One region of the Streptomyces sp. NPDC059696 genome, then DNA from elsewhere that is predicted to be linked to it. Evidence: riboswitches for the same ligand, from Rfam matches in the RefSeq annotation. Region 1 holds a riboswitch; each other region holds the start of a gene.
What was found. A riboswitch is a leader RNA that binds a small molecule or an ion and turns the genes downstream of it on or off. The one in region 1 is predicted to bind cobalamin.

Region 1 (4,941 bases):
GGAGAGCAGATGGGTCGGCCGGTCGGCCAGGGCCGTGATGTCCAGGGCGGCCAGCGCCTCCGCCACGCGCGCCCGGACCTGCGTGTCGTCCAGGCCGAGGTTCAACGGCCCGAACGACACGTCCTGCTCGACGGAGGCCGCGAACAACTGGTCGTCCGGGTCCTGCACCACCAGCTGCACGGTCGTCCGCAGCCCGGTCAGCCCCTTGCGGTCGTACGCCACCGGCCGTCCCTCGACCGTCAGCCGCCCCTGGTGCGGTTTCAGACCGCCGGAGAGCAGCCGCATCAGCGTGGTCTTGCCGCTGCCGTTGCGGCCGAGCAGCGCGAGCGCGCGGCCCTCGCGGATGTCGAAGTCGAGGCCGCTGAGCACGGCCGGGCCGTCCTCGTAGGCGAAGGACGCGCCCCGCAGGGCGACGAGGGCGGGCTCGCTCATGTCAGCGGCCTTTCCAGTACGAGGGTGAGGACGGCCACCGCCGCGAGCAGCGCGCAACTGGCCGCGGTGAAACGGACGGAGACCCGGGCCTCGGGCACCAGGACCCGCAGGGTGCCGTCGTAGCCGCGCCCGGCGAGCCCGGCCTGGAGACGGGTGGCCCGGTCGAAGGCCCGGACGAAGGCGGTGGCGCCGAGCCCGGCCAGGGACCGCCACTCCGCGGCCCGGCCGGTGTGCCCGAGCCGGGCCGCCTGGGCCTCCCGGATGCGGCGCACGGAGTCCAGCAGCAGGAAGCTCATCCGGTACGTCACGAGCGCGACGTCGACGACCGGAGCGGGCACCCCGGCCCGGACCAGCCGGGGCAGCAGGTCGGACATGGGCGTGGTGAAGGCGAACAGCAGCACGCCCAGGGAGGCCGCCGAGGTGCGCAGCAGCAACTCCCCGGCCCGGATCGGCCCGTCGGCGGCGAAGGCGACGAAACCACCCGGCCCGCCCACCTGGACGAGCAGCGTGAGGGCGCCCGTCACGCAGAAGCCCAGCGGCACCCGGTAGGCCCGCCACAGCCGCCGCCCGGGCACACCGGCCGGACCCAGGAGCACGACCAGGGCCGTCAGGAGCACCAGGGCCGCGCCCGGCCAGGGCGGCAGCGAGATCGCGAGCAGGGTGAGACCGAGTCCGAGCACGGCCTTGTCCACGGGATGGCGGCGGCGCCAGCGACTGCCGTGCGCCGCCGCGTCGATCGGCAGCACCCGGGCTCAGTCCCGTTCCGCGGCGGACTTCCCGGCGGTGCCGGCGAGCGTGTCGTCGGACTCCCGCTCCAGCGCCCGCTGCTCGCCCTGCCTGCGGCCCCGGCGCAGACCGAAGTAGTAGGCGAGTACACCGGCGCCGAGAGCCGCCTGGAGGGCGAACAGCGCCGACTCGATCTCGCCGGAGGGCGGTTCGTACAAGGGCGAGAACCACGGCTCGTAGTCCGGCTTCAGCTCGGTGATCGCCGTCTCCGCCTCGGCGTCGGCGCCCGTGAACGGCTCCTTCTTGTGGTCGCCGAGCCCGAGCGCCAGGGGCAGCACCGCCAGCGCGGCCACGGCGAGCAGCAGGAGCAGGTTGATCTTCGTGTTCCGCTTCATCGGGCCACTGCCTCGGTCTCGGTCTCCGTCCGGGCCCGCCGGGTGGCGACGAGCACGCCCAGCCGGGTCAGTTCGCCCTTGCTGGACTGCACCAGCAGCCGCATCACGAGCACGGTCAGCAGGCCCTCGCTCACCGCGAGCGGGATCTGGGTGACGGCGAAGATGGAACCGAATTTGCCGAGCGCGCCCAGGAACCCGCTGCCCGGGTCGGGGAACGCGAGCGCCAGCTGCACGCTGGTGACGCAGTAGGTGGACAGGTCGGCGAGGAACGCGGCGAAGAACACCGCCACCATCAGCGGTGCGTTGGAGCGCCGCAGCAGCCGGTAGACGGCGTATCCGGCCCAGGGCCCGACGATCGCCATGGAGAAGACGTTGGCGCCGAGCGTGGTGAGGCCGCCGTGCGCGAGCAGCAGTGCCTGGAAGAGCAGGGTGATGGTGCCCAGCACCGCCATGATGGGCGGCCGGAACAGGATGGCGCCCAGGCCCGTGCCGGTGGGGTGCGAGCAACTGCCCGTGACGGACGGCAGTTTCAGGGCGGACAGGACGAAGGTGAAGGCACCGGACGCACCGAGGAGCAGCGTGCTCTCGGGATGCTCGCGCACTTCACGGGTGAGCGACCGGACCCCGTGGACGACGAACGGCGCCGACGCGACGCCCCAGGCGACCGCGTGCGCCGGAGGAAGGAAACCCTCGGCTATGTGCATGGCTCAGCAGACCCTCTCCAGCACCTCGTGGATGGTTGACGCGCCTTGGCCGGTCTCCTGGCTGACGGGTACCACCGCCCGGACTCCGCCTTCCCGGGTCACGAGGACCCAGTGGCTGCCCCTGAGGGCTGGAGCCGGACTTCCCGATTCACAGTGGCGAGGGCCGCACCGGCATCACACCGGATTTCCCGTTCACCAAGGCCTGGTGACAATAAGGCCGGGGTAAGGGCGATGACAAGCCACCCAAGGGGCGCGTGAGGGGGCGCCCGTTCGCACACCGGCGCATCCCGCGGCCGATCCACGCGCGCTCGACAGCGGCCCGTCACACGCCGCCCGGGCCGCGTCAGTCGTCGGTCCCGTCGTCCCCGCCGTCGTCGCTCCCGTCCTCTTCCCCGCCCTGGAGCGGCTCCTGCGGCTTCGGCTGCGCCGGCCCGCCGCCTGCCCCCTGTGTCGGAGCCGCCGCACTCGGCGCGGGCGCGGCAGGAGCCGACGAGGACGGCGAGGCGGAGGGAGTGACATCGGCCACGGTGCCGGTGTCCGGCGTGTCGGCCGTACCCGGGCCGACGGCCGGGTCGGCCCGCTGGTCGGTCTGCTGCTCGGAGGAGCCGGGCGCGGAGTCCTCGGACGCCTCGGCGGCTGGACTGCTCGCCGTCGGGGACGCGTCGGGTTCCGTGCCCTCCGCGGTCGTGTCGGGCGAGAACCAGCGCATGCCGAGGAGCATCGCCGCGAGGAAGAGGCCCGCGGCGGCGGCCGTCGCGGCCACCCTCGACCGGTTGCCGGCACCGCCGCGCCCGCGGGTGCGGCCCGAACGCCCCGCCTGGGCGGCCCGGGCCGCGGTGCGGTGTCCCGTGGTCGCCGGCAGCGCGTACGTGGTCGGAGCGCCGGTGTCGGCGCCGCCGTACGAGCCCGGACCGGCGGGCTTCGCCCTGGACGTGGTGGCGGGCCGCAGCGGCGGGGAGACCTCGGGCAGTGGCTCGGGCAGGCCCTGCCAGGCGCCCCCGGCGAACCACTCGGCGGCCTGCTGGGCGGTGGGCCGGTCCTCGGGCTGCTTGGCGAGCAGACCGAGGAGGTAGTTCTCGAACGCGGGCGGAAGCCCGGCGACCCCGAGCTCGCGGGGCGGCACGGGAGCGGAGTCGAGATGCTGGTGGAGCAGGGCGACGGCGGTGTCGGCCTCGAACGGCGGTCGTCCGCTGAGGAGCTGGTAGAGCACACAGCCCAGGGAGTACATGTCCGAGGCCGGCCCGGCGGGCTTGCCCAGGGCCCGCTCGGGCGCGAGGTAGAGGCCGGTGCCGATGATCTGCCCGGTGGCGGTGAGCGCGGCGCCGGGGTCGTCGAGGAACCGCGCGATGCCGAAGTCGCCGATCTTCAGCGTGCCGGCCGTGTCCAGCAGCAGGTTGGCCGGTTTGACGTCCCGGTGCACGATGCCCTGGGCGTGCGCGGCGGCGAGCCCCGCGGACGCCTGTGCGGCGAGCCGGGCCACCCGCTCGGCGGGCAGCGCGCCGGAGCCGGCCAGCACCCCGGCGAGGCTGTCGCCCTCGACGAGCTCCATGACCAGGTACAGCCGGTTGTCGTACTCCCCGAAGTCCAGGACCCCCACGACGTTGGGGTGGTTGAGACGCCCGGCGGTCTGCGCCTCCAGACGGAACCGGGAGGCCGCCGTGGGGTCGGTGTCCTGGGGCAGCAGCAGCTTGAGGGCCACCGCTCTGGCGAGCATGGTGTCGTAGGCACGCCAGACCTCTCCCATTCCACCGCGCCCGATCTCAACATCCAGCCGGTAGCGGCCCGCTAGCAGCACTCGTCCTCGTCTCATGCGTGGGAAGGTCGCGCCGCAGGCCGAACTCCCCGCGTCCGCACGGGGGTTGGTGGGGGTGCCGCAGCCGACCCAGGATACTGGCGCGGCGTCACCGCTGATCGCCGCAGCAGTGTCCTCCTCGGGCGTCGTCTCGCACATCCCGCGCGAAGAGGTCACCCGCCGGGGTGACGCCGCGGCGTCACCGGGAGCGCCGGTGCCGTCTCAGGCCGCCGCGCCCGCCTCCTTCGCACGGCGCGGCAGCAGGGCCACCGCCAGGGCCGGTACGGCCGCGAGGACCAGCCACGGCACGGCGGCCGGCAGCCCCAGGTCGAGCAGCGAGCCGGTGGCCGCGCTGCCGGCCAGGACGATCAGGCCGGAGACGGACGACAGCGCGCCCGTGTAGAGCCCGAGCCGGCCCTCGTCGGCGAGGTCGGGGACCCAGGCGCGGGCGGCGGGCACCACCAGCATCTGCCCCACGGTGAGAAAGATCACGAAGCCCGCGGCCGGCAGCAGCCCGGCGGTGCCGGTCCAGCCTGCCGGGCGGGCCGCGGCCACCACCGCGAAACCGGTCGCGATCAGCAGCAGTCCCGCGGTCATCGAGCGGCGCAGATCGAGCCGGTCGCCCGCCCAGCGGGTCACCCGCAGCTGGGTGAACACCACCAGCACCGACGACAGCGCGAAGAGCCAGGACAACGGCGCCTGCGAGCCCGTCGCGCGCTGCACCTCGTCCGGCAGGGCCAGATACAGCTGGTTGTAGGCGAGCAGATAGGAGCCGTAGGCACAGCACAGGGCGAGGAAGCTCCGGTTGTGCAGCAGGGCCCGGACCCCGCCCCGCTCGCGGACGCGGACCCGGCCGGGGATGTGCTGCGGCATCAGCCACAGGTGGCCGGCG
Region 2 (4,941 bases), on a different contig from region 1:
GTGCCTCCTCGGGGCGCACGGACCCGCGGCGCGGCTCCCCCGCATCCGCCCCGCCCCCCGGTACGTCCGTCACGTCCGTCACGTCCGTCGGGTCCGTCACGTCCGTCGGGTCCGTCACGGCCGTCGCGTCCGGTGCGTCCGGTACGTCCGCTGTGCCCCGCCCGTCGCCTCGCCGCTCAGCCATGCCGCGATCCTGCCAGGCGGGCGCTCGCAGCGCTGCGGTGCGGGGGACTTCGGGGCGCGCTTCAGGGCATGCGTCGTACACGACCGCGGTGACACCGTGGCGTGTGACCGTGGCGTGTGATCGGGATCCGTTCGACGGGTCACTCATCCGGGTGAAATGGAACACTCCCGGCGGTCGGCCGCCGGGGCGCCGGGCGGCCGTGCCGGGCGGAACCCCGAACCCCCTCTTGCGGTCACCCCTGCGCCCCTCTCAGTTCATCTTCCGTTCACTCAGGTTGCCTACGTTCGTCGCGCCAATGACCTCGAACGATTGCCTGGGTAAATGGAAAGCTTCTCGCTGATCCTCGCGATTGTGGTGGTAACCGCACTCGCGTTCGATTTCACGAACGGTTTCCACGACACCGCGAACGCGATGGCCACGACCATTTCCACGGGCGCCATGAAGCCCAAGGTCGCTGTGGCCATGTCCGCGGTCCTCAACCTGGTCGGCGCCTTCCTGTCCGTCGAAGTCGCCAACACGATCTCCAAGGGCCTCGTCGACGAGGCCGGCATCCGGCCCGAGGTCATCTTCGCCGCACTGGTCGGCGCGATCCTCTGGAACCTGCTGACCTGGCTCGTCGGTCTGCCCTCCAGCTCCTCCCACGCCCTCATGGGCGGTCTGATCGGTGCCACGATCGCCTCGGCGGGCATCGGCGCGGTGCACGGAGACGTGCTGGTCACCAAGGTGCTGATTCCGGCGATCGCCGCCCCGCTGGTCGCGGGCATCGCGGCGATGCTCGCCACGCGGCTGACGTACTCCCTCGGCAGCAAGGCCGAGAGCCAGGCGTCCAAGAAGGGCTACCGGACCGGTCAGATCGCCTCCGCCGGCCTGGTCTCCCTGGCCCACGGCACCAACGACGCCCAGAAGACGATGGGCATCATCACCCTCGCGCTGGTCGCCGGCGGCGCCGTGGCGCCCGACTCGGACCCGCCCATGTGGGTCATCCTCTCGGCGGGTCTCGCCATCGCGCTCGGCACCTACCTGGGCGGCTGGCGCATCATCCGCACCATGGGCAAGGGACTGACCGACCTCCAGCCGCAGCAGGGCTTCGCCGCCCAGACCTCCGCGGCCACGGTCATCCTGGCCTCCTCGCACCTCGGTTTCTCCCTCTCCACGACGCACTCCGTGTCCGGTTCGGTGATGGGTGCCGGGCTCGGCCGCAAGGGCGGCGTGGTCCGCTGGTCCACCGCGACGCGGATGTTCGTCGCGTGGGGTCTGACCCTGCCGGCCGCGGCCCTGGTGGGCGCGCTCGCCGAGTACGTCACCGGCTTCGGCAGCTGGGGCACCGCGGTGGTGGCCGTCTTCCTCATCGCCTCCAGCGCGGCGATCTGGAAGCTGTCGCGGCGTGAGGTGGTCGACCACACCAACGTCAACGACACCGCTGACGCCGAGCCTGCCGGTGTGGTGACCACCGCGATCGCCGCGGTGACGCCGCCGCCGGTGGGCGGCACGGCCCCGGCGTCGGAGGACCCGGTCCCCTCGTTCCCGGCGCAGGCCACCGCCGAGCGCACGCCGACCACGACCACCACGGTCTGACCGCCACCGGTTACAAGGAAGAGTCTCGGATATGAAGATCGACTGGGCGGCCCTCGGCTCCGTCTTCGGCGTCAGCCTCGTGGTCACCGTGGCCCTCGTCGGCCTGTTCACCCTCGGCATCACCGGTCTCTCGCGCCGCGAGCGGGCGGTCGCCGAGGGCGGGTCCGCGAGTCTCGCGGTCACCGGCGCGTACGCGTGCTTCGCGGCGTGTGCGGTGGCCGTGGGGTACGGGATCTACCTGATCGTGGCCTGAGCGCCGCACCGCACATCGTGTCCGCCGGGCGGCACGGGACTTGAGGTCCTGTGCCGCCCGGTCGTCGTGTGGGGGCAGGGGGCGATGTGGGGTTCTCCACACTCTCCCCTCGCAGGTCAACGGCAAGTTGACGGCCGTTCCCGGCCGTGGTGGACTGCCGGGGCCAGTACGGCGGCAGGAGAGGAAGCCGGTGAAAGTCCGGCGCGGTCCCGCCACTGTCACCGGGGTAGCAATCCCCGGGAGCCAGGAACTCTCACCGCCGATCTCGTCGAACCAGGGCGTGGACACCCTGAGTGAGGACACATATCGCCATGCGCGGCTGCCGATCGAGGTTCACCACCCCACCCCTGCCCGCCCTCCTGGCCGGCTGAGCCCATGGGTGCCGGTCGCGTCTTCGCGTACGGCGCCGCCGCCGGTCTGATCGGTGACCTGCTGCTCGGTGATCCTCGCCGGGGGCATCCGGTCGCCGCGTTCGGACGGGCCGCGGGTGCCGTGGAACGGGTGTTGTGGCGGGACCACCGCGGGTGGGGCGCGCTGCACACCGCCGTGTGTGCCGGCGGGGCCGTCGCCCTCGGGTCCGTCGCCGCGCGTGCCGTGCGCACCTCCCCCGCCGCCTCCGCGGCGCTGACCGCTGCCGCCACCTGGGCCGTCGTCGGGGGGACTTCACTCGCCCGGGAGGCGCGCACCATCGGGCAGGCGCTGGAGGCCGGGGACGTCGAGGCGGCCCGGGCGCGGCTGCCGCACCTGTGCGGCCGCGATCCGCAGGCCCTCGACGCCGACGGCATGGCCCGGGCCGTGGTCGAGTCCGTCGCCGAGAACACCTCCGACGCGGTGGTGGGGGCGCTGGTGTGGGGGGCCGTCGGCGGGGTGCCGGGGCTGCTGGGGTTCCGGGCCGTCAACACCCTGGACGCCATGGTCGGGCACAAGTCGGCCCGCTACCGCCGCTACGGGTGGGCCTCCGCGCGGCTGGACGACCTCGCGGGGTGGCCGGGAGCGCGGCTGACCGCCGTGCTCGCCGCTCTGGCCGGGCCGGATCCGCGGGGGGCCGTGCGGGCCTGGCGGGCCGACGCGGACAGGCATCCGAGTCCCAACGCGGGGCCCGTGGAGGCCTCGTTCGCCGGGGCGCTCGGGGTGCGGCTCGGCGGGACGCTCTCGTACGGCGGGCGGGTGGAGCACCGTCCCGTGCTGAACACGCGGGGGCGTGCCGTCGGTACGCAGGACGTCGAACGGGCCGTGCGGCTGTCGCAGCGCGTGACATGGCTCGCGCTCGGGGTGTGCGCGGGCGCGCGGTTGCTGATGAGTACGCGGTCGTCCAGTAGTGCGCCGTCGTCCAGGAGCGCGCGGTCGCTCGGGAATGCGCGGTTGCTCGGGAATGCGCGGTTGCTCGGGAGTGCGCGGTTGCTCGGGAGTGCGCCGTCGCTCCGGGGCCCGTGGTCGCTGAAGTGGGGGAAATGACATGAGCGGTGGGCTTCTCGTTGCCGGCACCACCTCCGACGCCGGCAAGAGCGTCGTGACCGCCGGTATCTGCCGGTGGCTGGTGCGCCAAGGCGTCAAGGTCGCGCCCTTCAAGGCACAGAACATGTCCCTGAACTCCTTCGTGACGACGGAGGGGGCCGAGATCGGACGGGCCCAGGCCATGCAGGCGCAGGCCTGCCGCGTCGAGCCGACCGCGCTGATGAACCCGGTGCTGCTCAAGCCCGGCGGCGAGCAGAGCAGTCAGGTCGTGCTGCTGGGCAAGCCGGTCGGGGAGATGAGCGCGCGTGGCTACCACGGCGGACGCCAACAGCGGCTGCTCGGGACGGTGCTGGACTGCCTGGAGCAGTTGCGGGGCACGTATGACGCGGTGATCTGTGAGGGGGCCGGTTCTCCCGCCGAGATCAATCTGCGGCGGACGGACATCGTGAACATGGGGATCGCCCGGAACGCCGGGCTGCCCGTGCTCGTCGTCGGCGACATCGATCGGGGCGGGGTGTTCGCCTCGTTCTTCGGGACGGTGGCGCTGCTGTCGCCCGAGGACCAGGCCTGTGTCGCCGGGTTCCTCGTCAACAAGTTCCGCGGGGACGTCTCCCTGCTGGAGCCGGGTCTGGAGATGCTGCACGGCCTCACGGGGCGCAGGACGTACGGCGTGCTGCCGTTCCGGCACGGGCTCGGGATCGACGAGGAGGACGGCCTCAGGGTCTCCCTGCGGGGGGTGGTGCGGGAGTCCGTCGTCGCCCCGCCGGTCGGCGAGGACGTGCTGCGCGTCGCGGTCTGCGCCGTGCCGCTGATGTCCAACTTCACCGACGTGGACGCCCTGGCCGCCGAACCGGGCGTCGTGGTGCGGTTCGTGGACCGGCCGGAGGAGCTGTCCGACGCCGACCTCGTCATCGTGCCCGGCACCCGCGGGACGGTCCGGGCGCTGGAGTGGCTGCGCGAGCGCGGGCTGGCCGACGCCCTGGTCCGCAGGGCCGCCGAGCAGCGGCCCGTGCTCGGCATCTGCGGCGGCTTCCAGATCCTCGGCGAGCACATCGAGGACGACGTGGAGAGCCGCCGGGGCCACGTCGACGGGCTCGGGATGCTGCCCGTACGGGTGCGGTTCGCCCGCGAGAAGACCCTCACCCGGCCGTCCGGGGAGGCCCTCGGGGAGCACGTCGAGGGTTACGAGATCCACCACGGGGTCGCCGACGTCACCGGCGGAGACCCCTTCCTGGACGGCTGCCGGGTCGGCCAGACCTGGGGCACGCACTGGCACGGCTCACTGGAGTCGGACGGCTTCCGGCGGGCCTTTCTGCGCGAGGTGGCGGCCGCCGCGGGCCGCCGCTTCGTGCCCGCGCCGGACACCTCGTTCGCCGCGCTGCGCGAGGAGCAGCTCGACCGGCTCGGCGACCTGATCGAACAGCACGCGGACACCGACGCGCTGTGGCGGCTCATCGAGTCCGGCGCGCCGCAA
Region 3 (4,941 bases), on a different contig from region 1:
GAGCTGACGGCTCAGGTACAGCCGCGCCTCGGGGGAGTTGATGTGCTTGTACAGCGTCAGCACCAGGTTGTTCGCGACGATCGAGTCGCCCGTCGCGAAGAAGGCGACCAGCCGGCCGATGAGGTGCTGCTCCGCGGGGGAGAGCTTGGCGAGGTCGGCGACGTCCGAGTGGAGGTCGACCTCCTCCACGGTCCAGGTGTTCTTGATGGCGTCCCGGTAGCGCTCGTAGAAGTCGGGGTAGCGCATGGGGCGCAGGGTGAGTTCGAAGCCGGGGTCGAGAAGGTTCTGGGTGGTCATTACTGGCAGGCCTCGCAGGACTCGGGGTTTTCCAGGGAGCAGGCGACCGCTTCCGGGTCGGGGGTGGCCTGCACGGGCACGGTGGCCCGGGCGGCTCGGGCGATGCGGGTCGCCGGGCGCGAGCGCAGGTAGTACGTCGTCTTCAGCCCGGACTTCCAGGCGTAGGCGTACATCGAGGAGAGCTTGCCGATGGTCGGTGTCTCCAGGAACAGGTTCAGGGACTGGGACTGGTCCAGGAACGGCGTCCTGGCCGCCGCCATGTCGATCAGGCCGCGCTGCGGGATCTCCCACGCCGTGCGGTAGAGGGCGCGCACGTCCTCGGGGATCCAGGCGAAGCCCTGCACCGAGCCGCTGGCCTCGCGCAGGGCCTCCCGGGTGCGGGCGTCCCACACGCCGAGCCGCTTCAGCTCGTCCACCAGGTAGGAGTTGACCTGGAGGAACTCGCCCGACAGCGTCTCGCGCTTGAACAGGTTGGACACCTGCGGCTCGATGCACTCGTACACGCCCGCGATGGAGGCGATGGTGGCCGTGGGCGCGATGGCCAGCAGCAGCGAGTTGCGCATGCCGGTCGTGGCGACGCGCTCGCGCAGCGCCGCCCAGCGCTCCGGCCAGGTCAGCTCCGCGTCGTAGTGGTCCGGGTGCAGCACGCCCCGGGCCGTGCGGGTCTTCTCCCAGGCCGGCAGCGGGCCGTTGCGCTCGGCGAGGTCGGCGGAGGCCTCGTACGCGGCGAGCATGATCCGCTCGGCGATACGGGTGGACAGGGCCTTGGCCTCGGGCGAGTCGAAGGGCAGGCGCAGCTTGAAGAAGACGTCCTGGAGGCCCATCGCGCCGAGGCCGACCGGACGCCAGCGGGCGTTGGAGCGGCCCGCCTGCTCGGTCGGGTAGAAGTTGATGTCCACGACCCGGTCGAGGAACGTCACGGCCGTGCGGACGGTCTCGTCCAGGCGCTCCCAGTCGATGTCCCCGCCGGTCACGAACGCGCCGAGGTTCACCGAGCCCAGGTTGCAGACCGCCGTCTCGCCGTCGTCGGTGACCTCCAGGATCTCCGTGCAGAGGTTGGAGGAGTGCACGACGTGTCCGGGCTCGGCCGTCTGGTTGGCGGTGCGGTTGGCGGCGTCCTTGAAGGTCATCCAGCCGTTGCCGGTCTGCGCGAGGGTGCGCATCATGCGGCCGTACAGCTCACGCGCGGGCAGGGTCTTCTTCGCGAGGCCCTTCGCCTCGGCCGCCCGGTACGCGGCGTCGAACTCCTCGCCCCACAGGTCGACCAGCTCCGGCACGTCGGAGGGGGAGAACAACGACCACGGCGCGTCCGCGTTCACGCGCCGCATGAACTCGTCCGGCACCCAGTGCGCGAGGTTCAGGTTGTGCGTACGGCGGGCGTCCTCGCCGGTGTTGTCGCGCAGCTCCAGGAACTCCTCGATGTCGGCGTGCCAGGTCTCCAGGTAGACCGCGGCGGCACCCTTGCGCCGGCCGCCCTGGTTCACGGCGGCGACCGAGGCGTCCAGGGTCTTGAGGAACGGGACGATGCCGTTGGAGTGCCCGTTGGTGCCGCGGATCAGTGAACCGCGGGCGCGGATCCGGGAGTAGGCGATGCCGATGCCGCCGGCGTGCTTCGACAGCCGCGCCACCTGGTGATACCGGTCGTAGATGGAGTCCAGCTCGTCCTGCGGGGAGTCCAGGAGGTAGCAGGACGACATCTGGGGGTGCCGGGTGCCGGAGTTGAAGAGCGTGGGGGAGGAGGGGAGGTAGTCGAGGCGGCTCATGAGCCCGTAGAGAGCCGCGACCTCGTCCACCGCGCGTACGGTGTCGTCCTCGGCGAGACCGCACGCCACCCGCAGCATGAAGTGCTGGGGCGTCTCGACGACCTTGCGGGTGTGCGGGTGGCGCAGCAGATAGCGGCTGTGCAGGGTGCGCAGGCCGAAGTAGCCGAAGCGGTCGTCGGCCGCACGGTCGATCAGCGCGTCGAGGCGGGCGGCGTGGACGCGCACGAACTCGGCGGTGCGGTCGGCGATGAGCCCCTCGCGGTGGCCGACCGCGACGGACTCGGTGAAGGACGTGACGCCCTGCGAGGCGGCCTCCTCGCGGATGCCGATGGTCAGCAGCCGGGCGGCCAGCCGGGAGTAGGCGGGGTCCTCGGAGATCAGACCGGCCGCTGCCTCCGTCGCCAGTTCCCGCAACTCCGCCTCGTCCGCGGCGGCGGACCGGCCGCGCAGCGCGGCGGCGGCGACCCGGCCGGGGTCGGCGTCGGGGAGGTCGGCGGTCAGCTCGCTCAGGGTCCGCAGCAGCGCGGCACCGGGAGCGTCGTGCTCCTCTTCGGCTGAGACCGGTTCGGCTGGCGCGATGGTCACGTGGGGCTCTCCCTCGCTCGGCACGGGGGCCTCGTCGAGGGCAGGGGGCAGCACGCGAGCGCACTGCGGCGTCGCGTCCACCGGCCCACTCCACGAGGCCCGGACGTCAGGGCACACCGGCCGGGTGGCCGGGTGCGCTGTCGGCAGGTCCTCGGACTGACCCCTGTGCACGACGGCCCCAGGAACGGGCGGTTCCGGGAACAGACATGCACAAGTACACCGTTGCGGGACAGTTCCGGATTCGCACCGGATTCCCCTGCGGCGACAGCGAGCACGAGCATACATCTTGTGCCGGGTTCGAACGGCACCCCCAGATGTTGTGTCGTGCTGGTTTCAGAGCGTCAACTCATAGGTGAGAAGAGTGATGTCCGTCAGCTCCGGGAGGGGGTTCCAGTCACGATCGGGGGTACGCGTGAAGCCCAGCCGTCCGTAGATGCGGTGGGCCGCGTGCATGGTGGGCTGGGTCGACAGCACGACGCTCCGGCAGCCCGGGGTGGCCCGTGCCCGCTCGACGCAGGAGCGCACGAGGGCCTCGCCGACTCCCTGTCCGCGGGCCGCGTGCGCGACGGCGAGCATGCGGATCTCGGCCTCTCCGGGGCCGGCTATGTCGGCCATGGGCCCGCCGGACGGCACGAAGGTGACGCCGCCGAGCACGCGGCCGTCCTTCAGAGCCGCCAGGACGTCCGCGGCGCCGGCTCGTCCGGCGACGTCCCTCAGTACGCCCAGGTACGCGTCGCCCTCGCCGAAGTCGAGGAGGCCGTCCTGAAGGTAGGCCTGGGCGGTGATGGTGCCGAGTTCGTCGTATTCGGTGGGATGCGCACGGCGGATCAGGAGGTCCATGGCGCGAGTGTGCACGACAGCGGGCCGCCGATGTGTGTCAGGTCGGCGGCCCGCTGCGGGTGTGGTGTGGTTGTTCGCGCAGTTCCCCGCGCCCCTGAGCGCGGCCCGCTCAGGCCGCGCTCAATGGCTCGTCCCCGCCGTCGCAGGCGGGAGTTCCACCTGGACCCCCGGGTCGCCCGCGTCCGCCGTGTAGTCCTCCGGCTTGGTCTCGTCGATGCCGTCGGGAGCCTTCAGGGCCTTCAGGACGAAGGTCAGGACCACCGTCACCACCACGTTCAGGACGAACGCCGTGAGGCCGATGTAACCGATCTCCCCGATGCCCGGGATCTCCTTCGCGGAGCCGCCGAAGTGCTTCTGCGTCGGGGAGGCCACGCCGTACGCCGCGACCGTGCCGTAGACCATGCCGACCGCCCAGCCCGCGAGCAGGGCCCAGCGGTGGAACCAGCGGGTGAACAGGCCGCCGACCAGCGCCGGGAAGGTCTGCAGGATCCAGATGCCGCCCAGCAGCTGGAAGTTGATGGCGACCGTCTTGTCCATGGTGAGGACGAACGCCAGGGCGCCGACCTTCACCAGCAGGGAGACCAGCTTGGAGACCTTGGTCTCCTGCGCCGGGGTGGCGTCCGGCTTGATGAAGTCCTTGTAGATGTTGCGGGTGAAGAGGTTCGCGGCCGCGATGGACATGATGGCCGCCGGCACCAGCGCGCCGATGCCGATCGCCGCGAACGCCACGCCCGCGAACCAGTCCGGGAACATCGTCTCGAACAGCTGCGGGATCGCCAGCTGACCGTTCTGCACCTTGATGCCGGCCGCGATCGCCATGAAGCCGAGCAGCGCCAGCAGACCCAGCATCAGCGAGTACAGCGGCAGGATCGTGGTGTTGCGGCGGATCACCTCACGGCTCTTCGAGGACAACGTCGCCGTGATCGAGTGCGGGTACATGAACAGGGCGAGGGCGGAGCCCAACGCCAGCGTGGCGTACGTCCACTGGCCCGGCTCGGCCGGTGCCAGGGCCCCGCGTGGCGCGCCGGTCGCCGGATTGGTCTGGCTGAACGCGTCGCCGGCCTTGGCGAAGATGTCGTCGAAGCCGCCCAGTTTGATCGGGATGTAGATGATCGCCACCGCGATGACGATGTAGATCAGCGTGTCCTTCACGAACGCGATGAGCGCGGGGGCCCGCAGACCCGACGAGTACGTGTACGCCGCGAGCACGCCGAACGCGATCAGCAGCGGCAGGTCCTTGACGAACCAGTTGGTGTTCTCGCCGCCGCCGACACCCATCACGTCCAGCACGGCCTGGATGCCGACCAGTTGGAGCGCGATGTACGGCATCGTCGCCAGGATGCCCGTCACGGCCACCGCCAGCGACAGGCCCTTCGAGCCGAAGCGGCCGCGCACGAAGTCGGACGTCGTGACGTACCCGTGCTTGTGGGACACCGACCACAGGCGCGGCAGGAAG
Region 4 (4,941 bases), on a different contig from region 1:
TCGCCGGGGCGGGCATCAACGCCTTCTTCGTCTCGAAGTTCGCCGACGCGGCCGAGAGCTACTACCGCCACAAGCTGGCCGCCGGCGGCTGAGAACCCGCCGCCCTCACCCCGGCGCTCCACCCGTCCTACGGCGCGCGCGCCCGGGCGTGAACGCGCCTTCGGCATAGTCCGGATGGAGTCGGGGCACGGCCCCTAGGATGGTCGTGCCGTGACGCGTCAGCGGGTGCGGAGTTGCGTTCCACCGCAAGGAGACATGCCCATGGGCACCGAAGAGGCCGCTCGTATCTCGCCCTTCGACGGAGTCCTGGACGACAGACCGGCCGGGCCCATGGTGCCGCGGCTGGCGCTGGGTGCGCGGCTGCGCGGGCTGCGGGAGGGGCGGGGTATCGGCCGGGCGGAGGCGGGGTACGTCATCCGCGCCTCCCCTTCCAAGATCAGCCGCATGGAGGCGGGCCGCCACGGTTTCAAACTGCGCGACGTGGCCGATCTGCTGACGCTCTACGGCGTCACCGACAAGGCCGAGCGCGCCACCCTGCTGGCGCTGGCCGAGCAGGCCAACACCCCTGCCTGGTGGCGGTCCTACAGCGATGTCGTGCCCGCGTGGATGCAGACCTACCTCGGGGCCGAACAGGCGGCGAGCCTCATCCGCTCCTTCCGGGTCCAGCGCGTCCCGGGCCTGCTGCAGACCGCCGACTACGCCCGGGCCGCCGTCCGGCTCGCGCACCCGGACGCCGGGGCGGCGGAGACCGACCGCCGGGTGGAGCTGCGGATGGCCCGGCGGCGGATCCTGCACCGGCAGCCGGCGACCCGGCTGTGGGCCGTGATCGACGAGGCGGCGCTGCGGCGGCCGGTGGGCGGCAGCCGTGTGATGCGGGAGCAGCTCAGGCATCTCATCGAGTGCTGCGCGCTGCCGCACGTGACGGTGCAGGTCCTGCCGTTCGCCGCCGGCGCCCACGCCGGGGAGGGCGGTCCGGTGACCATTCTGCGGCTGCCCGGCGGGCAGTTGCCGGACGTGGTCTACCTGGAGCAGCTCACCGGTGCCCTCTATCCCGACCGGCCGGCCGAGATCGAGTGCTACTGGGACGCCATGAACCGGCTGGTGGTCGAAGCCGAGTCCCCCGACGAGACCCCGACCATCCTGCACCGCATCCTTCAGGAGGCCTGAGGGTCAGCGCTTGCGGGCGACGCCGCCGTACTGGTGCACCTCGGCCGGCAGGCCCAGGGCCGCCGCGTCGGGGCGCCAGCGCGAGCAGGACGCCACGCCCGGTTCGAGCAGTTCGAGACCGTCGAAGTAGCGCGCGATCTGCTCGGGGCTGCGCAGGATGTAGGGGATCGAACCGCCGTCGTTGTACGTCTGGATGGCCCGGACGTAGTCCTCGCTGGTGTCGGTGGAGTCGTACTGCACGAGGTAGCTGCCCGGCGGCAGGGCGGCCACCAGCCGGCGCACGATCGAGCGGGCCTCGTCGTGGTCCTCGATGTGGCCCAGGATGCCCATCAGCATGAGGGCGACGGGCTGGTCGAAGTCGAGTGTCTTCCCGGCCTCCCGGACGATGGTGTCCGGAGCGCGCAGGTCGGCGTCCACGTAGTTGGTGACGCCCTCCGCCGTGCTGGTGAGCAGGGCGCGGGCGTGGGCCAGCACCAGGGGGTCGTTGTCGACGTAGACGATCCGGCTCTCCGGGGCCACCCGCTGGGCGATCTGGTGGGTGTTGTCCACGTTGGGCAGGCCGGTGCCGATGTCCAGGAACTGGCGGATGCCCTCTTCGGCGGCCAGGTGGCGGACGGCGCGGGCGAGGAAGTAGCGGGCGGCGCGGGCCCCGGTCTCGATGCCGGGGAAGACCTCGCGGAACGCGTCACCGGCCACCCGGTCGACTTCGTAGTTGTCCTTGCCGCCCAGCCAGTAGTTCCAGATCCGGGCCGAGTGCGGCACCGAGGTGTCGATCTTGGGGAACGGCTCCTGCTCGGAGTTCTCCACGTGCTCGGTCATGGACGCTCCTGCGTGTGTGGTCGAGGAAGCCCCACGTTATCCGCTCCGGCCCCAGGAATGGATCAACTCGGCTGCTGTGCGCAGCAGTTCGGTCGCGGCGAGCAGAGCCCTGCCCGCCGCCCCGGATCATCCGCCGACACTCTCGGCCGTCTCGGCCGTTCCGGCACCCTCGGCCATCTCGGCCGTCCCGGCACCCTCGGCCGTCCCGGCGGTCCCGGCCATCTCGGCCGTCCCGGCCATCTCGGCCGTCCCGGCCGCCTCGGCCGTCTCGGCCGCCTCGGCCGTCTCGGCCGCCTCCGCCATCAGGACGTCGAGGCGTTCCCTCAGTCCCCTGACCGCGGCGATTCCCAGGTCGGACGCCCAGTCCCCCCTGAGACCGGCCCGCTCACAGCCCTCGACGGCGCCGCTCAGGATGGCCAGGGTGAGACCGACCCACTGCCGGTCGGTCAGGTAGCCGGGCTGACTCACTCCCTCGGACCCGGGCTGCGTGTGCGGCATGGCGTCTCTCCGTCCTGGGCCCCCGGCCCCCTTGCACAGGTCGTCCGGTCCGGGGCGTCTCGCTCCGCCCGGGACCCCCTCGGCCCGATTCCTACGTGCGGGTACAGTAAGCGGGTCGTCATCACACCGTACGGGGGGAAGCCGGTGCAATTCCGGCGCTGACCCGCAACCGTGAGCCGCCGCACCACCGGGCGGTGAGCCGGATCGCCTCGTACGGGTCGTGACCGGCTCACGTGCCCGGCAGCGTGCCGGGCACCGCACCGTCGAGGTACACGGAGCCGAGCCGCCGGGGTGTCCCGTGCTGTCCGGCTCCCCCACAGGGAGAGGCACCCGCCGATCATGAACGTTCGCCGCAGCGCCGCGGTCCTGGCCGCAGTCGCCGTGATCGGCGCCGCCACCCCGGCCGTCGCAGACCCGTCCCCGTCGTCGTCCCAGGCGTTCCCCTCCGCCCTGTACGGCTCGACCGACCCGAAGTACGACGGGGTGTGGCGGCAGTCGCTCGCGCTGCTCGCGCAGGACACGGTGGGTGTGAAGCCCGCGGCGAAGGCCGTGCGGTGGCTGGAGCGCCAGCAGTGCGCGGACGGCTCCTTCGCCTCGTACCGCCCCGACCCCACCGCCGCGTGCGACGCCAAGACCATGAGGGACACCAACGCCACCTCCGCCGCCGTACAGGCCCTGGCCGCGCTCGGCGGGCACGACGGCGCCACCGGCAAGGCCGTCGCCTGGCTGAAGTCCGTGCAGAACGAGGACGGCGGCTGGGGCTACTCCGCCGGCGGGGCCAGCGACACCAACTCGACGTCGGTCGTCGTCGGCGCGCTCGCCGCCGCGGGCGAGAAGCCGGGCCAGGTCGTGAAGGACGGCAAGTCCCCCTACGACGCCCTGCTGAAGCTCGCCCTGCCCTGCGGCGGGGACCAGGACGGCGCCTTCGCGTTCCAGCCCGACAAGAAGGGCAAGCTCGCCGCCAACGCCGACGCCACGGCGGCCGGTGTGCTCGGCGCGCTGGGCAAGGGCATGGTCGTCGAGCCCGGCAAGAAGTCCGACGCGACCTGCGAGAAGGCCGCGACCCCGGAGCAGGCCGCCGCCAACGGGGCCGCGTACCTCACCGCCACCCTGGCGAAGGACGACGGGCACCTGATGTCCGCCCTGGCCGGTGCCGAGCCCCAGCCCGACTACGGCAACACCGCCGACGCGGTCGTCGCGCTCGCCGCGCGGGGCGACACCGCGCAGGCGGAGAAGTCCGTGCGGTGGCTGGCGAAGAACTCCGCGGCCTGGGCCGCGCAGAGCGGCCCGGCCGCCTACGCCCAGCTGATCCTCGCCGCCCACGCGACGGGCAGGAACCCGCGTGACTTCGGCGGCGCGGACCTCGTCAAGCAGCTCAACGCGACGGGCCCGGCCCCGCAGGCCACCGGGAAGACCGAGGCCTCGGCCGCGAAGGACGACTCCGGCTCGGACTTCTTCGGGGTCTGGTGGTACGTCGGTGTCTGCCTCGTCGCCGGCATCGGCATCGGCTTCCTGTTCACCGGCCGCAAGAAGCAGCAGCACCTGTGATCCGCCGCGCCCTTCTCCTGCTCCTGGTCCCGCTCCTGCTGTGCGCGGGGGCGGGCCAGGCCCAGGCGGCCGGGTACCGGTACTGGTCGTTCTGGGAGCGTGACGCCGGGACGTGGGTGTACGCCACCCAGGGCCCGTCCCTGGCCCGCCCCTCGGACGGCGACGTCCAGGGGTTCCGCTTCGCCGTGAGCGAGGACTCCGCGGACGCGTCACAGCCGCGCGGCAGGGCCGACTTCGCGACGATCTGTGCGAAGACGCCCGCGCGGGACGGCAGCAAGCGGGTCGCCCTGGTCCTCGACTTCGGCACACGCTCCGACGCGCCGGAAGGGGAGACCCCGCCCGCCGCCCGCACGGTCTGCGCCCGGGTCTCCCCCGACGCCACGACCGCTGATGCCCTGGCGGCGGTGGCGGGGCCTCTGCGCTACGACACGAACGCCCTGTTGTGCGCGATCTCCGGCTATCCGGAGCAGGGCTGCGGCGAGCAGGTCTCGCAGCAGCGGACCCCGGGGCAGGGGAAGCCGACCGCGCAGAAGCAGAAGAAGACCTCGTCGGACGACGGCCCCTCCCTGGGCCTGATCGCGGGCATCGCCGTGGTGGCGGTCCTGGGCGGCGCGGCCATCTGGCAGGTACGCCGACGTGGGTGACCACCCGGCCCGCCCTGCGGACAATCCCGCCGCCGAGCAGGACGACGGCCCGGACAGCCGTCCCTCCCGCCCTGCGGACAGCCGGGCCGCCGAGCAGCACGACAGCCCGGACAGCCGTCCCTCCCGCCCTGCGGACAGCCGGGCCGCCGAGCAGCACGACAGCCCGGACAGCCGTCCCTCCCGGACTGCGGACAGCCGGGCCGCCGACGAGTACGACGGCGCGCGCACCCGTCCCTCCCGGCCTGCGGACAGCCCGGCCGTCGAG

Region 2: it holds a riboswitch for cobalamin, as region 1 does, so the genes downstream of both, ACFV20_RS27810 (cobalamin biosynthesis protein) here and ACFV20_RS10970 (energy-coupling factor ABC transporter permease) in region 1, are expected to answer to the same signal.
Region 3: it holds a riboswitch for cobalamin, as region 1 does, so the genes downstream of both, ACFV20_RS25975 (ribonucleoside-diphosphate reductase subunit alpha) here and ACFV20_RS10970 (energy-coupling factor ABC transporter permease) in region 1, are expected to answer to the same signal.
Region 4: it holds a riboswitch for cobalamin, as region 1 does, so the genes downstream of both, ACFV20_RS22405 (prenyltransferase/squalene oxidase repeat-containing protein) here and ACFV20_RS10970 (energy-coupling factor ABC transporter permease) in region 1, are expected to answer to the same signal.

What each region holds. Positions count from the first base shown of each region.
Region 1 is NZ_JBHWFG010000008.1:60,991-65,931, forward strand. Features, by position in the region: gene ACFV20_RS10955 (energy-coupling factor ABC transporter ATP-binding protein) at 1-432, opposite strand, end outside; gene cbiQ (cobalt ECF transporter T component CbiQ) at 429-1,178, opposite strand; gene ACFV20_RS10965 (energy-coupling factor ABC transporter substrate-binding protein) at 1,185-1,553, opposite strand; gene ACFV20_RS10970 (energy-coupling factor ABC transporter permease) at 1,550-2,257, opposite strand; cobalamin riboswitch at 2,287-2,472, opposite strand; gene ACFV20_RS10975 (protein kinase) at 2,601-4,052, opposite strand; gene ACFV20_RS10980 (MDR family MFS transporter) at 4,272-4,941, opposite strand, start outside.
Region 2 is NZ_JBHWFG010000029.1:94,338-99,278, reverse strand. Features, by position in the region: gene ACFV20_RS27825 (class II aldolase/adducin family protein) at 1-184, opposite strand, end outside; gene ACFV20_RS27820 (anion permease) at 506-1,759, shown strand; gene ACFV20_RS27815 (hypothetical protein) at 1,791-2,012, shown strand; cobalamin riboswitch at 2,154-2,287, shown strand; gene ACFV20_RS27810 (cobalamin biosynthesis protein) at 2,388-3,467, shown strand; gene ACFV20_RS27805 (cobyric acid synthase) at 3,469-4,941, shown strand, end outside.
Region 3 is NZ_JBHWFG010000026.1:35,921-40,861, reverse strand. Features, by position in the region: gene ACFV20_RS25980 (ribonucleotide-diphosphate reductase subunit beta) at 1-297, opposite strand, end outside; gene ACFV20_RS25975 (ribonucleoside-diphosphate reductase subunit alpha) at 297-2,645, opposite strand; cobalamin riboswitch at 2,770-2,943, opposite strand; gene ACFV20_RS25970 (GNAT family N-acetyltransferase) at 2,979-3,485, opposite strand; gene mctP (monocarboxylate uptake permease MctP) at 3,606-4,941, opposite strand, start outside.
Region 4 is NZ_JBHWFG010000020.1:94,522-99,462, forward strand. Features, by position in the region: gene ACFV20_RS22385 (hypothetical protein) at 1-92, shown strand, start outside; gene ACFV20_RS22390 (helix-turn-helix domain-containing protein) at 262-1,167, shown strand; gene ACFV20_RS22395 (SAM-dependent methyltransferase) at 1,171-1,986, opposite strand; gene ACFV20_RS22400 (hypothetical protein) at 2,113-2,484, opposite strand; cobalamin riboswitch at 2,577-2,713, shown strand; gene ACFV20_RS22405 (prenyltransferase/squalene oxidase repeat-containing protein) at 2,824-4,032, shown strand; gene ACFV20_RS22410 (SCO2322 family protein) at 4,029-4,676, shown strand.